Linked DNA regions of Rubinisphaera italica. Each later gene encodes a partner of the first gene's protein in a complex. Links are inferred from orthologs where the notes say so. Each region holds a gene or a part of one and is shown in the gene's direction. Other genes may lie near its edges. The genes, in order: dnaB and dnaG.

Region 1 (6,881 bases):
ACAACTGTTCGACTTGATGTCGACATCACTCTCTGGTGATCCATCTGCGGAAGACGAAGGGGCAGAAGGAGAAGGAGAAGAATCAAAGGGTGACTCTTCTGAAAAAGCCTCCTCAGACGAAGAAGAAACAGCAAACGCTTAATTCCACCCGGCTGGCAAAAACCAGTTGGCTTGTGGGCAGGATCGATGATCGTTTAGCCGGATTTGTGCCGGATTAACGAAGAATGGGAGTTGCAATGGCCAGTTTTAATCGTGTTATTCTGATGGGAAATCTGACACGCGATCCTCAGGTACGCTATACGTCTGGTGGAACAGCAGTAACCGAAATCGGCCTGGCGGTAAATCGACAGTGGTTCGACAAGCAGACTAATTCTCGCAAGGAAGATACGACGTTTGTCGATGTAACCTTGTGGGGTCGTCAAGCAGAAGTCGCTGGAGAATATCTGGCAAAAGGTCGTCCAGTGATGATTGAAGGTCGACTGCAACTCGATCAGTGGGAAGATAAACAATCAGGAGAAAAACGCAGTAAATTGCGAGTCGTTGGGGAAACGATGCAATTACTGGGTAGTCGCGGTGATGGTGGTAGTGGCGGCGGAGGTGGTCGATCAAGCAGTGGTGGAGCACAATCCCGTCCATCTGCTGGTGGTGGCTCCTCTTCACAGCCTCACGACGATATGCCCCCTTCCCCTGTCGATTCCTTTTACGACAGTGGCCCCGAAGATGATGATGTTCCTTTTTAGGGAAGCGTTCCTGTCACTGGAATAAAAACAGGATATTTGAAACAAAATTAGCTAGAGTCAATGGTGTTGTCTATTCAGGGAAGCACGACAACGGAGTGTTTATTTCGGATTGACAACCTGATCAATAAAGCTCGTAAGAGCAATACTTTTCAAATTCGATGTTCAAGGTATTATTATGGTGCGTCAAGTCAAACGTCGGCCAGTTTATTCACCTCGCACCAGTGGTGCAGTTGAATTGATGCTCGCTGAAAATGTTTCCACATTAGGGAAACAAGGTGATATCGTTCGCGTAAAGCCGGGCTATGCTCGAAACTATCTGCTTCCTCAGGGATTGGCGACTATCGCCACCGAGGAAAATAAGAAGGCTGTCGAAGAGCACCGTGTCAAACTTGGAGAACTTGAGAAGCAACGCAAAGGCGCTGCCAAGAAATTGTCCGAGAATGTTTCGAAATACTCGGTCACCATCGAAGCCAATGCGAACGACGAAGGTCATTTGTATGGCTCAATTCTGGCTGCAGACATCAGTAAGTCTCTGATCAAAGCTGGTTACAAAGTCGAGCCGGAACATATCCGTCTCGATGGACCGCTCAAAGAACTCGGAATGTACACCGTGAAGCTGCAGTTGCACTCTGAGGTCTCTTCGGATGTCAAAGTCTGGGTTGTGCCCATTAGTGGCTCGAAGTAATCCCATCAGTCAAACAGCTCACTGAGTATGTGTTTGACTTGAAGGGTGCCGACCAGGGCGAATCAAACAGGATGTCGAGTTCGGCATCCTGTTTTTGCGTCTACTGTGATAGTCAGTAAAATGGAGTGAACATGTCGACCGATATGAAAAGTGCTGCTGCGGAGGGCTTACTCAGTAAACGTCCGCCAATGAACCTCGATGCGGAAAACAGTGTGCTGGGCTGTTTGATGCTCGTGAATGACACGGTCGATCAAGTTCTGGGCATCTTGAATGCTGATCAGTTTTATGATGATCAGAACCGTCGCATTTTTTCGACGATTGCTGACATGTTTGAACGTGGCGATCGAGGGATCGATGCCGTCACACTGGCTAATGAACTCGAAAAGCTGGGTTCATTGGAAAAAGCGGGAGGCGTGCCCAAGATCCTGGACATCATGGAAACGGTACCTCATGCCGCCCATGCTGAGTATTATGCGAAGATAGTACGGGAAAAATGGCTGCAGCGTCAGCTCATCTATACCTGTAACGAGATTCTGAAAGAGGCCCACCATTCTTCCGATGACATCAACGATATCTTGTCACGCTCTGAACAGAAGATCTTTCAGCTGGCCGAGCAGCAGGAATCGCTGACACGAAGTGATATGAAATCGATCCTGATGGAAACCTGGGATCGAATTAACAGTCGCCGGGACCAAGAAGGAACGGTTAGTGGCCTCAACAGTGGCTTTGTGGGACTTAATGAACTGACGAGTGGCTATCAGAAATCCGAACTCATCATTTTGGCCGCTCGCCCGAGTATGGGAAAAACAGCTTTTGTCTGTAACTCCACCCTGGCGGTTGCGGGACTGGCAAAAAGTGGAGTGTTACTGTTTAGTCTGGAACAGTCGAAAGCAGAATTGGCCGAACGTCTGCTGTGTATCCATTCGAAAGTCGATGGCCACAAAGTTCGACAGGGGGATCTGGATGAAATGGATCATCATGCCCTTCTCGAAGGCTCAACCGAATTGAGTCAGTATCCGATTTTTGTCGATGATCAGCCCGGTCGCACAATGTCGCAAATCGCAGCAGTTTCGAGACGCATGAAACGACAATACGATATCGGCATTGTGATTATCGATTACCTCCAGTTGATTGAAGCCGAAGACAAGAACCAGCCTCGTGAACAGCAGATTGCCTCGATCACAAGACGTCTGAAATTCCTGGCCAAGGATTTGGACATTCCCGTCGTTGCCCTGGCCCAGTTGAACCGAGGAGTTGAACAACGCGAAGATAAACGACCTCGACTTGCGGACCTGCGAGAATCTGGAGCGATCGAACAGGATGCCGACGTTGTGATGTTTCTGCACCGTCCGGAAGCCTACGATCCCGAAGATCGCCCCGGTGAAGCCTTCGTGATTGTCGCCAAAAACCGAAGTGGTCCGATCGGAGATGCACACCTGACTTGGATCAAACAGCAACTCCGCTTTGTCGACTACAGCCCTCTCAGCGCCCCCGAAGGCGGCTGGGTCGACGACGGCTTCTAGTCCCTTTCAGGGGTTTGTTTTAGCCGTCAAATAACTACTTCGCACTCCGTTGTCGTGCTTTTCGTAATTCATTAGTCGATCAGGCTGTGCCTAACCTACAGTTTCTTATAATGACGACTTCCCAATAGAGTGAACTTATCAGCGATGACTTCCAATAAGCCGTTTGCCAGTTTGTATGATCGATGCGCTGTCGTGACAGGTGCATCTTCCGGAATCGGACAGGCCATTGCACTGGAACTGGCCCGTGGTGGTGCAGATTTGATTTTGCACTACAACTGTAATCGAATCGGAATTGAAAAGACGGCTTCCCAAGTTCGTGAATTGGGGCGAGTTGTTCATATCATCCAGGCAGATCTCAGTGATGCCGTGCAGTATGCTCAACTGGTTAATGGAGCATTTGATCTCCATCAAACACTCGATATCTGGGTCAACAATGCCGGCGTCGATTTATTGACTGGGGAAGCACCCGAGTGGCCTTATCTGAAGAAACTCGAAAAGCTCTTTGAAATCGATGTTCGCGGCACGATTGCTCTCTCGAAAGCGGTTGGAACCCGCTTTTATGCTCAGCAAAGTGGTGTCATCCTCAATATTGGTTGGGATCAAGCCGAGCGTGGTATGGAAGGAGATAGCGGAGAATTATTCGCGGCTGCCAAGAATGCGATTATGGGATTTTCCCGTTCGCTGGCTGTCTCACTGGCACCGCATGTTCGTGTGAATTGCGTCGCTCCCGGTTGGATTCGAACGGCTTGGGGTGAAAATGTAGGCGATGCCTGGCAGCAAAGAGTCATGCAGGAAACACCATTGAAACGCTGGGGAACACCGGAAGATATCGCCAACCTGATCCGGTTTCTTGCTTCAGATGAAGCAAGTTATCTCACGGGTCAAATTTATTACGCCAACGGTGGTGCAGAGCGCTAAGTCACCCGATTCAGGTGAAGATCATTAAGAGCACGAAGCCCAAGCGAGTCTGTCCCGGTTGCTTATGGAGCCTATTTAAAAATTACCTGCAGCGTTCAGCAGGAGCAAACACAGCGTATTTAGGACATTATCAGTCCATGCGACTGCAGATACCATTTGAAAATGGTCTAAGACACACTCGCTTGCGCTTTGTGCCTGGAATATTCAACTTCTGCGTAGTTACTTCCGAACTGTGTATTAAGGCAGAACGCGTTTTGAAAGAATCGCCTGATAGGTTTCGTATCGTTTTTTCATACGGTCGACTGAATACATGCGGATGAGTTTGTTTTTGTAAAGCAGGCGATTCTGTTCATCACGTGTGATTTCATCACCAACTTCACGCAATGCCATTCCCGCATATAACTCTGCGAAAGTAATCGGATCAACGCCGATCCCTGCTTCCAGATCTGCAATGGCATCTCCCCCACCGGTTAGGATAAGGTATGGATTCATGCCAGTTGTGGCGGGATTATATTTGCCTTCGATTCGCAACGATTCCATCGCCTGTCCCATTGTGGCATTCGCACCCTGGATTTGCTGAACGGTTTCATTGGCCAGATCGACAGCCTGATTGTTATTGTCGATATCAGCATTTAATGGTGGCTGAGCGACTGAGGTCGCGAGCTGGAAAGTTCCATTGGAACCGAGCATATAACCAGCCCCCAGCAAGAGCAGTGAAAATCCAATTCGACGAATGGTTGGCAATTTTTCTTTACGCATCTTCCCGCACCTTATCTGATCATAATCGAGCTACGATATTGTTCACAATGACGTGATCACTGAACCACTAACGCTTAAAGCATTGTCGCTGATGCGAATAAGAATGCGTTAGAATCAGTTACGGTGGTCAGTACAAACCAGCCGTGTAATGACTATCGTGACATGCAGTCGAACCGGTTGCAAGTCGTTGAGCCTCAACTGATTGGTGTGAAGTCAAATCCGACTGAAACTACCGGCAAATCTGCTCCATATAGGAAACCAATGCCTGCAAAGATTCTGGAATTTCCGCATGATTTTCCATTTTACACATCATTTCCAGATGCTGAGCCCGTTCTGTCAATCCCGGGAAACCATATCCGCCCCCTGCCCCTTTGAGCTGATGGGCAACAGACTTCAATAAGTAGATATCCCCTTCTTCAAGACCAGCCTGTAACTCCAGTTGTCGTTCCGGCAATACCTCAACAAAATACTTTAGTAAGTCCTGAAAATCAGCTTCGTCAGCATAAATCGACTTAATGGGCTGGCCTGCACCAGGAAGTGCCTTATTGTTCACTACAGTTGCCATTCTTCATCCCCTCATGAATATTGACAGTGTTTTCGAGTTGAACACTTTTAGTAATGTGTTCTTTATTAAACATAGTTCAAAATCTTGAAGGAAAACTCGCTAACGCCATTATACTTGAGAGATTTCCGGGCAGAACTGGAAATTTCCTGGGATTTAATCCCGCTAAGTAAAGGATCTCCAACTGGACTGAACGCAATCCATATTGACCCATTATGCTAATATGAGGTATCAAACCGCTGTCAAAAAACCATTTCTGGCTTGGATCTGCCTGCTTTATGCGACTGCTTCAGAGATACATCACTGGTGAACTGCTGCGTGTTTTCGTAATGGTTTTAATAGCCATATCGATTCTGCTGGTTTTTGTTGGTGTCTTTCAACAAGCCACGGAAAATGGTCTGGGACCTGTCGAAGTCCTTCAGATTCTCCCGTATGTCATTTATAGCCTGCTTCCGATTACGATTCCGGCGACCATGCTTCTGACAGTAACTGTGGTTTACGGACGGATGTCTGGTGATCAGGAATTGATTGCCGCTCGAGCCGCTGGAATCAATTTGATTTCCCTGTTATGGCCAGCATTACTGATGGGAGCCAGTCTGAGTGCGGGTGCACTCGTGTTGACTGACCGTGTGATTCCCTGGTCTATCGACAAAATTCAGGAAACGGTGCTTCTGAAGATGGAGAAAATCTTCCTGGATCAACTTCGCAGCGATCATCAATTCATAGATCCTCAAGGGAGTCTGGCAATTACCGTCATTGATGTCGATCAGAAAACACTGATCAAGCCCACCATTCGCTATACACCAAAAAGCGGGCAGACATTCACCATTCAAGCCGAATCCGCCAATATTCATTTCAATCTTTCCGAAGGGGTGGCAACCATCAAAGTCGTTGGTGGTTATATTCATATGTCAGATGGCAGGGGAGCCTGGATACGTGAAGAAGAATATCCTTTCCCGCTCCCTTTAATCGACAAGCAGCGCAAAGCCCGACATATGGCTGCCAATGAGATTTCCAAAGAACTTCAGGAGATCAAGCAGAAAGAAAAAGAGCGGGAATCCCGACAAACCATCGCCACGGCCATGAATTTGATGACGGGCAGATTCGAAGAATTTACAAAACAGGATTTTCTGGAACTGGTGCAAGGATCTGGAACCGACCTCCAACGCAGCAATAAACTAAAAACCGAGTATCACAGCCGCTTTGCGATGGCAGGCAGTTGCTTTTTCTTCGTCCTGGTTGGCAGCCCGATTTCAATCATTCACGCCAAGAAGCAATTTCTGACCACGTTTTTTATGGTGTTTATGCCCATTGTCTTCATCTACTATCCGATCATCATGCTGTCGATGAATCAGGCAAAGAACGGGGCGCTCGAAGCTTACTGGGTGATGTGGGTTGCTAATGTCCTGGCCAGCTTTATTGGCGGATATCTTCTCTGGAAGGTCATGCGAAATTAATCTGAACGGGAAATTCACCCTCCTTCCACCTCCTCTACGTGTCCCGGAACAGAATTACAATTGAACGAGCCGCGACAGGATAGCATGTCGACTGCATGACTGTGCAGCGGCCGAAGTCGATAATATCCTCCGGAGAAGGTAATGAGGTATCGACAATTCGCTTCCATTTGATGGGAGGAGTTTCGACGATTTTAAAGTCGATTTGTTGATCAGAGCCGTTTATCATCACGTATAAAT
Region 2 (6,854 bases), 2.7 Mb from region 1 along the record:
AGATTCCCACCGGGAGGCATGCCATTAAAATTGCCCGGACCACCTGGAGAAGGGGGACCCTGCTGAAATTGAGCCTGTTGTACGCCGCCAGCCATCATCTCTGGAGTCCAGTGTCCAGCGGTTTGTGGACCGCCTGCACCATAAGGCCCCTGAGGTTGAAAACTGTTCGGAGACCATCCCCCTTCTGGGGTGGCCGATTTTTCGTAATATCTCGGTTCGGGCTGGGCTTGTGCGGTCGTACTTGACCAGGCAAGAGCCATTGCAGCGATACCGACACAGAAGCGGCGAAATCCTCGCATATGAGGTCGTCCTTGACTTTTTTGGGGGAGCGAGCCGTTCCGATCGAGAATTCTCGTTATGTTTGTCATCAGCGACTTTATCTCTTGAGGCATCATCGATCTTGACCTGAACCAGAGGAACCTGTTGGCATCAATTTCACACATCACTAGACAGTGCGCAAAATTGTGGACCTGCCGGTAGTATCGGTTGTGGGGATTGTGAAGCTGTAACGATTGTGACGGTGATGCCGTATTTTTGGTGATTTCCGGCTGTAACGGTTCTCACAATCGTGCGAATCCTGACGACTTTAGCGTTTATTCCAGAAGCATCTTCTCTGGAAATCGTCATAAACTAAGCAGTAAGGTGTTGCCATTAAACAACTTAAGACAATCTTTAAAAGATTGGGCCAGGCGACCAGGGGCAAAATTCTTCATCTCCGATCCCAGCCGCCTCAGATTTGGTTTTTTTCCCGGAAGCGACCGCAAGAATCTCCTCAAAGATCTCTTGCCCCTTCTGTTCCAGGCTGGTTCCCTCAAGAACATCGCCGGCATTGATATCCATATCTTCACTGAGATAGTCGAAGGTTGCCGTATTGGAGCAGATTTTCAGAGTCGGTGTCGGTTTGCTTCCAAAACAACTTCCACGGCCTGTGGAAAACAGGGAAACGGTCGCTCCTCCAGCGATCATACCCGTGACACTCGCCGGGTCGTAGCCGGGGGTGTCCATAATCACAAACCCCTTAGCAGTGACAGGTTCCGCATACTCATAGACGGCAGTGAGAGCCGTCGAACCCCCTTTGGCGATCGCTCCCAGGCTCTTCTCGTAAATCGTCGTCAATCCACCCTTCTTATTACCGACCGAAGGATTATTGTCGATTTTGAGTTGGAATTTGTCCGCATAATCTTCCCACCAGTGGATTCGCTCGATCAGTTTCTCGCCGACTTCTCGACTGATTGCCCTGCTGGTCAGCAGATGTTCGCCACCATAAATTTCAGGAACTTCAGACAGAATTGCCGTCCCGCCTGAGCGGACTATCAAATCGCTGGCGACGCCAATCGCCGGATTCGCAGTGATCCCACTATATCCATCACTCCCCCCGCATTCGGTCGCGACAATCAATTCCGAAGCAGAGATGGGCTCCCGTCGGGCACGGTCTGCCTCTTGCAGAATCTCCGGCAAGGCACTCAGGGCCTTTTCGATTGTCTTGCGTACACCACCAGCTTGTTGAATGTTAATCATCGGACGCGATTTTTTCGCGGGCGTGTCGGCTGATTCCAGCTGGACCAATCCTTGGGAGTCAACCAGATAATCCGCCTGAGCCGTCTCACAGCCGAGTCCAATCACCAGATATCCACAGATATTTGGATGTCGGGCATAACCGGCCAATGTCCGATTGAGTTGTTCGTGGTCCGATCCCTGATATTCGAACGCACAGCCTCCTTTGTGTGTCAAAGCAATCACACCATCGACATGAGGATATTTTTCGAGCAACTCCGGCCCAACCTGGTCAGCAATACGTCGTGAACTGGTGGCTGAGCAATTCACAGTACTGACAATCGCCACATAATTTCGCGTGGCCGCTTTGCCATTCGGCCGGCGATATCCTTGGAACTTCCTGACTTCGGAAAAGAAATCCGTCTCAGGAAGGGCATCCGCGTATCGATATTCCAGATTCAGAGAACCACAATCGACATTATGCGTATGGACCCAATCTCCATTACGAATGTCTTTAGAAGCAAACCCGACCGTCTGACCATATTTGAAAATCGGCTCTCCAGCTGAAATCTCTCGTGTCGCAATCTTGTGGCCAGCGGGAATAAGTACTCGAGTCACAATTTGTGAAGACAGATCTTCCAGAGTTGTCCCCTCAGGAATCTCACGAATCGCAACAACGACATTATCAAGAGAGTTCAATCGAATAATTGGGGAAATTTGAGCCATAGTTTATGGAATCCTGTCGAAATGCTTTTCAAAACATTCCAACAAATAAGTATCAAACTTACAAGCACGCACCGTAAGCCAGTGTGTGACACTCATCGAAGCTGGATATGCCTGATCGATCCGTGATCTTTTTGGTCGCAGTCCACTAGATTACTTGTGGTTGATCGTGAACTCCAAAAGGAACTTCTTGCAGCTGAGCCGCCCCGAAAGGATCTTTCGGAGATATCCTGCGTAAGTAAACCATAGTAACGAGTGAGTGCGAACTTACCCCGTAGCGTCAGCGAGGGGACGGCACTCAACCAGCCAAAGGGGTTGACTTCCAGAGGAGCCAGTGACAGACGGGCCTTTCTCATTATCAATAAATAGTCATGATTTATAGGAACTTTGAACCACTTTGAGCCGGAATAATTAACTCAGGAAAACCAAGCCATGTCCTATAAACTAAGTGTCCAGAAAGTTTAGTGCGGTTGAATCAATGATCCCAGTCGTAACAATTCCACAAACAGGTTGAAATACGGCCACATTCCCAGACAGTGAAGACAGGCACTATGAATATGGCCCTTATCTCTCTACTATTTATAGGGTTACGTGATCCTCTGTTTGTTTAACTTTCTATGGATTTCATTTGCGGAGGCTTGCATTGGTGGTAGAGTTGTGATGTGACGCCTTTGGTCGTCCCGCCAGCATACAAAATGAACAACTGTAGACTTGCCTGAATCGCTGTCGAGGGAAATGCTCCATTGAGGACAGACGCGAACGCAATGCCATTGTGAGCCGGGGGATCTCTCTGCTGATTGACCTGTCAGCGAAGAGATGTATTGCCAAGAGTTTGAATCAGTGAAGTGCGAACAGGCTTGAGGGGAATTATCAACGTGCAGATGGATAAGTGGAGCGAATTCAAAGAAGAGGTTCGCGCCCAGACTGATCTCATTGCGCTCATTGGCGAAACTCGCACAGTGACGCCGAGAAAAGGGGGAAGTGAATATGTCACTCTCTGCCCTTTCCATGACGATCATGATCCCTCAATGACGATTGATCCCTCTCGCCAGACTTACAGATGCTGGGTTTGTAATGAAGGCGGAGACTGCTTTAGCTATGTCCAGAAATTAGAAGGACTGCAATTTCGAGACGCTTTAGAGCAACTCGCCAACCGCGCTGGTCTGGAAATGCCCAAAAACCAGCAGAAAAGCGGCACTCGAGGAACAGACCGAAATACTCTATTATCTGCTCTCGGCTGGGCCAGTCAAAAATTTCACAATTGTCTGCTGACAGATCCCGCAGCCGAAGCCGCTCGGGATTATTTACTCGATCGCGGCTTCTGCGAGGAAATCTGGTCGGACTTTGAAATCGGTTTCCATCCCGGTCCCTGGGAGTGGCTGGGGAATTCCTCTAATGGAAAGTTCACGAAACAACAACTTGAAGAAGCTCGATTAATTGCCCAGCGAGCCAACGGCGGCGGATATTTCGATCACTTTCGTAACCGTATCATCTTTCCGATTCGCAACGAACGCGGCCAAGTCATCGCCTTTGGAGGACGGGTGCTGCCAGGCAGCGAAGATGAGAAATTTGGGAAATATCAGAACAGCAAAGAAAGTTATCTCTTTAACAAAAGCAAGCAACTTTACGGCATCGACCATGCCCGAGACGCGATGCGTGGTCGAAATCAGGTTATCGTCGTTGAAGGCTATACAGATTGTATCAGCCTGCACCAAGTGGGAATTCCCAACGTTGTGGCGACCTTGGGAACAGCGTTAACTCATGAGCATGTTGCCTTGATTAAACGGTTCTGTCAGAACGTGATTCTGATTTTTGATGGTGATAAAGCGGGACAAAACGCGGCTAACCGAGCCTTGCCACGTTTATTGTCGCATGAGATCGAACTGAAGCTGCTGGCACTGCCTGACGGAATGGATCCGCCCGAGTATCTTGAAAAACATGGCGTGCAGGAATTTCAAAATCTTTTGCAAAAAGCACAGGAAGCGTGGGACTTTAAACTTCAGCAACTTGCAGGAGAGCATAATTCCAACTCAACATTTGCCAGTGAAAAAATCACTGAGGAAATGCTCGCTCTGATCGCCGTCGCACCCGCTTTGCAAGGCACAAAACGTGAAGATCTGCTGCTGAATCGACTGGCCAATCAAGTCGGCTTGCGGGGCTCTCAGGAGCAAAAATTACGAAGTGATTTGGCAAAATTGCGAGCGAAAGGCCCGAAAGTTGCGTCAAGTCAACATAGCATCTCACGTTCACAGCCGAACGATGCAGATGTTGACTTTTTTCACCAGCAGACGAACGATTTAAATGGGGAAGAGTTCAATCAGGTCTTTCAGGAAACATCTCGGGACGTTCCTCAGGTGTCTCTGCGAAAACAGATCGATCAGCTTTTAAAGCCGAACTTGAATCGGAGAACTGCTCTTGAGCGAGACCTGTTGGAAATTATCATCATGATGCCCGAATGCATCACGGTGGTTTTACAACGGGAAACGATGACAATCATACGAAACAAAATTGTCCTGGAACTTCTCTCGCAATGTGCCGAGCAGAATCAAAGAGGAGAATACACCGGAGTCGACTCGCTGATGAGCGAGTTGGAAGAGCCAGAATTGAAGCGATTCATTATGGCGATAACGACCGAAGCCGAACAGAAGAAGATTACCGACAAACTTCAGGAGACGCTGCAGGATTCCGAGGGGAACCGCATTCCGTTTTATCTGAATCAGGTGATCGAGCAACTGAATTGGGAACAGAGGGAATCCCAGCACCGAACGTCGACGCGTACTGTTGCGATCGAAAATCACGAACCAACATCGGTCGACGAACGGATGAGACAAATGCTGCAGGATGCGGCTCAATTTCACCAGCAACGTGTGACGCGCAATACTGCATCGTCTCAATAATCTCAACTCTGTCCGTTTTTCGTCCTATAGTGAAATGAGACAATCACTGCAACGGACAACAGACGAGAGATCAACTTCGAGGAGATATCCATGCATCAGCTTGATGACAACCTACAGCAATTGATTAAATCTGGACGCAAACAGGGTTACATCACCTTTAGTCAGGTCAACGATTACCTGCCCGATGAGGGGGTCAATCCGGACAAGCTCGATCACCTGCTGCATTCTCTGGAAGAACTCGGAATGGACATCATTCCTGAGAAGCACGTCTCCAAACGGAAAACCGAACTGGAGTCCGCCAAGAAAAAGAAGACCTCCAAATCAGAAAAACGTTCAGGAGATCTCATCGCGGAAGAAGAAGGTTCCAAGCGAATCGACGATCCCGTACGCATTTACCTCACACAGATGGGAGAAATCCCGTTGCTGACACGTGTTGAGGAAATCACGCTTGCCAAGAAAATCGAAGTGACTCGCAAGCAATTCCGTCGTCATCTGATGGAAAACGATTGTGCGATGCAGGCTGCCATCGAAACACTGGCCAAAGTGCATCGTGGAGAATTGCCATTCGATCGTACGATCAAAGTTTCTTTGACGGAAAGTCTCGAGAAAGAACAGATTCTCGGCCGCATGCCGCACAATCTGAAAACTCTCGACTACCTGATGGAGAAGAACAAGCACGACTTCCAACGCTCCATCGACCCAGAGCTTTCATCTGAAGAACAAAAGCAGGCTCGTCATTCGCTCAATACCCGACGTCGTAAAATGACGACGCTCGTTGAGGAACTGAGCTTACGTACGCAACGTCTGCATCCCTTGTTCAAACGTCTGCAGCAGATTTCTGCTCGTATGAACGAGTTGAAGCACAAGCATAAAGTTGTCAGCCGTCGACAGAATTCGGAGAACGAAAAAGCTGCCATCGAACGTGAACTTCACGACTTAATGGTGATGACCTACGAAACTCCGGAATCGTTGCAGGCTCGTATCAAAGAAATCGAAAGTCGATTCTCCGCCTACGAAACTGCCATGCGGGAACTTTCCGGCGGCAACCTGCGACTGGTCGTTTCGATTGCCAAAAAATACCGTAATCGCGGCATGAACTTCCTCGATCTCATTCAGGAGGGCAACACTGGCCTGATGCGAGCCGTCGACAAATACGAATATCGCCGTGGCTACAAATTCTCGACTTACGCCACCTGGTGGATTCGTCAGGCGATCACCCGAGCGATTGCCGATCAGGCCCGTACGATTCGTATTCCTGTGCACATGATTGAAACCATGTCTCGCTTACGAAAAGTCTCCAAAGATCTCGTTCAGGAACTGGGACGCGAACCGACTGTTGAGGAAATGGCCGAACGAGCTGAAGTGAGTATTGAGGAAGCTCGTCGTGTGATGAAAATCTCACGCCAGCCGATCAGTCTCGATCGCCCGATCGGTGAAGGTGAAGACAGCTACTTCGGCGACTTCATCGAAGATCAGTCCACAGAAAGTCCGGTTAGTTCAGCGACTCAGGAGATGCTCAAGGACAAGATCGATCATGTCCTGCGAACATTGACCTACCGCGAACGCGAAATCATCAAACTGCGTTACGGCCTCGGCGACGGGTACACCTACACCCTCGAAGAAGTCGGCCGCATCTTTAAAGTGACCCGTGAACGCGTCCGCCAAATCGAAGCCAAAGCCGTCCGCAAACTGCAGCATCCCGTGCGCAGCCACCAATTGAAAGGCTTCCTGGAATCGCTA

What was found.
Region 2: the proteins of dnaB (region 1) and dnaG are in contact, whole or in part, in a crystal structure (PDB 2R6A), measured with the Geobacillus stearothermophilus proteins. The link is inferred for Rubinisphaera italica from one-to-one orthologs. Residues at the interface, in WP_033016901.1 of Geobacillus stearothermophilus: Ser13, Glu15, Ala16, Gln18, Glu91, Leu92, Asp94, Ala95, Val96, Pro97, Thr98, Ala99, Ala100, Asn101, Tyr104, Tyr105, Ile108; in WP_049624496.1 of Geobacillus stearothermophilus: Lys456, Leu457, Leu458, Pro459, Ala460, Asn463, Ala464, Leu467, Leu535, Leu536, Ile537, Ala538, Gln544, Glu545, Asp548, Tyr549, His552.

Annotation. Positions count from the first base shown.
Region 1 is NZ_SJPG01000001.1:1,304,978-1,311,858, reverse strand. Bases 772-3,752 are described here. They hold dnaB (replicative DNA helicase), read left to right. Parts: upstream 772-1,556; coding sequence 1,557-2,948; downstream 2,949-3,752. Other genes in these bases: Pan54_RS05020 (SDR family NAD(P)-dependent oxidoreductase), read left to right, coding at 3,093-3,752; rplI (50S ribosomal protein L9), read left to right, coding at 916-1,425. Outside these bases: rpsF (30S ribosomal protein S6), read left to right, coding at 1-142; Pan54_RS05035 (single-stranded DNA-binding protein), read left to right, coding at 237-740; more of Pan54_RS05020, read left to right, coding at 3,753-3,866; Pan54_RS05015 (hypothetical protein), read right to left, coding at 4,104-4,625; Pan54_RS05010 (Hpt domain-containing protein), read right to left, coding at 4,855-5,190; Pan54_RS05005 (LptF/LptG family permease), read left to right, coding at 5,466-6,644; Pan54_RS05000 (glycogen debranching protein), read right to left, coding at 6,679-6,881. UniProt on the Escherichia coli protein: The main replicative DNA helicase, it participates in initiation and elongation during chromosome replication. Travels ahead of the DNA replisome, separating dsDNA into templates for DNA synthesis.
Region 2 is NZ_SJPG01000001.1:3,968,144-3,974,997, reverse strand. The notes cover bases 2,653-5,606. They hold dnaG (DNA primase), read left to right. Parts: upstream 2,653-3,098; coding sequence 3,099-5,114; downstream 5,115-5,606. Other genes in these bases: rpoD (RNA polymerase sigma factor RpoD), read left to right, coding at 5,205-5,606. Also shown: Pan54_RS14875 (hypothetical protein), read right to left, coding at 1-299; Pan54_RS14870 (UxaA family hydrolase), read right to left, coding at 673-2,220; more of rpoD, read left to right, coding at 5,607-6,854. UniProt on the Escherichia coli protein: RNA polymerase that catalyzes the synthesis of short RNA molecules used as primers for DNA polymerase during DNA replication.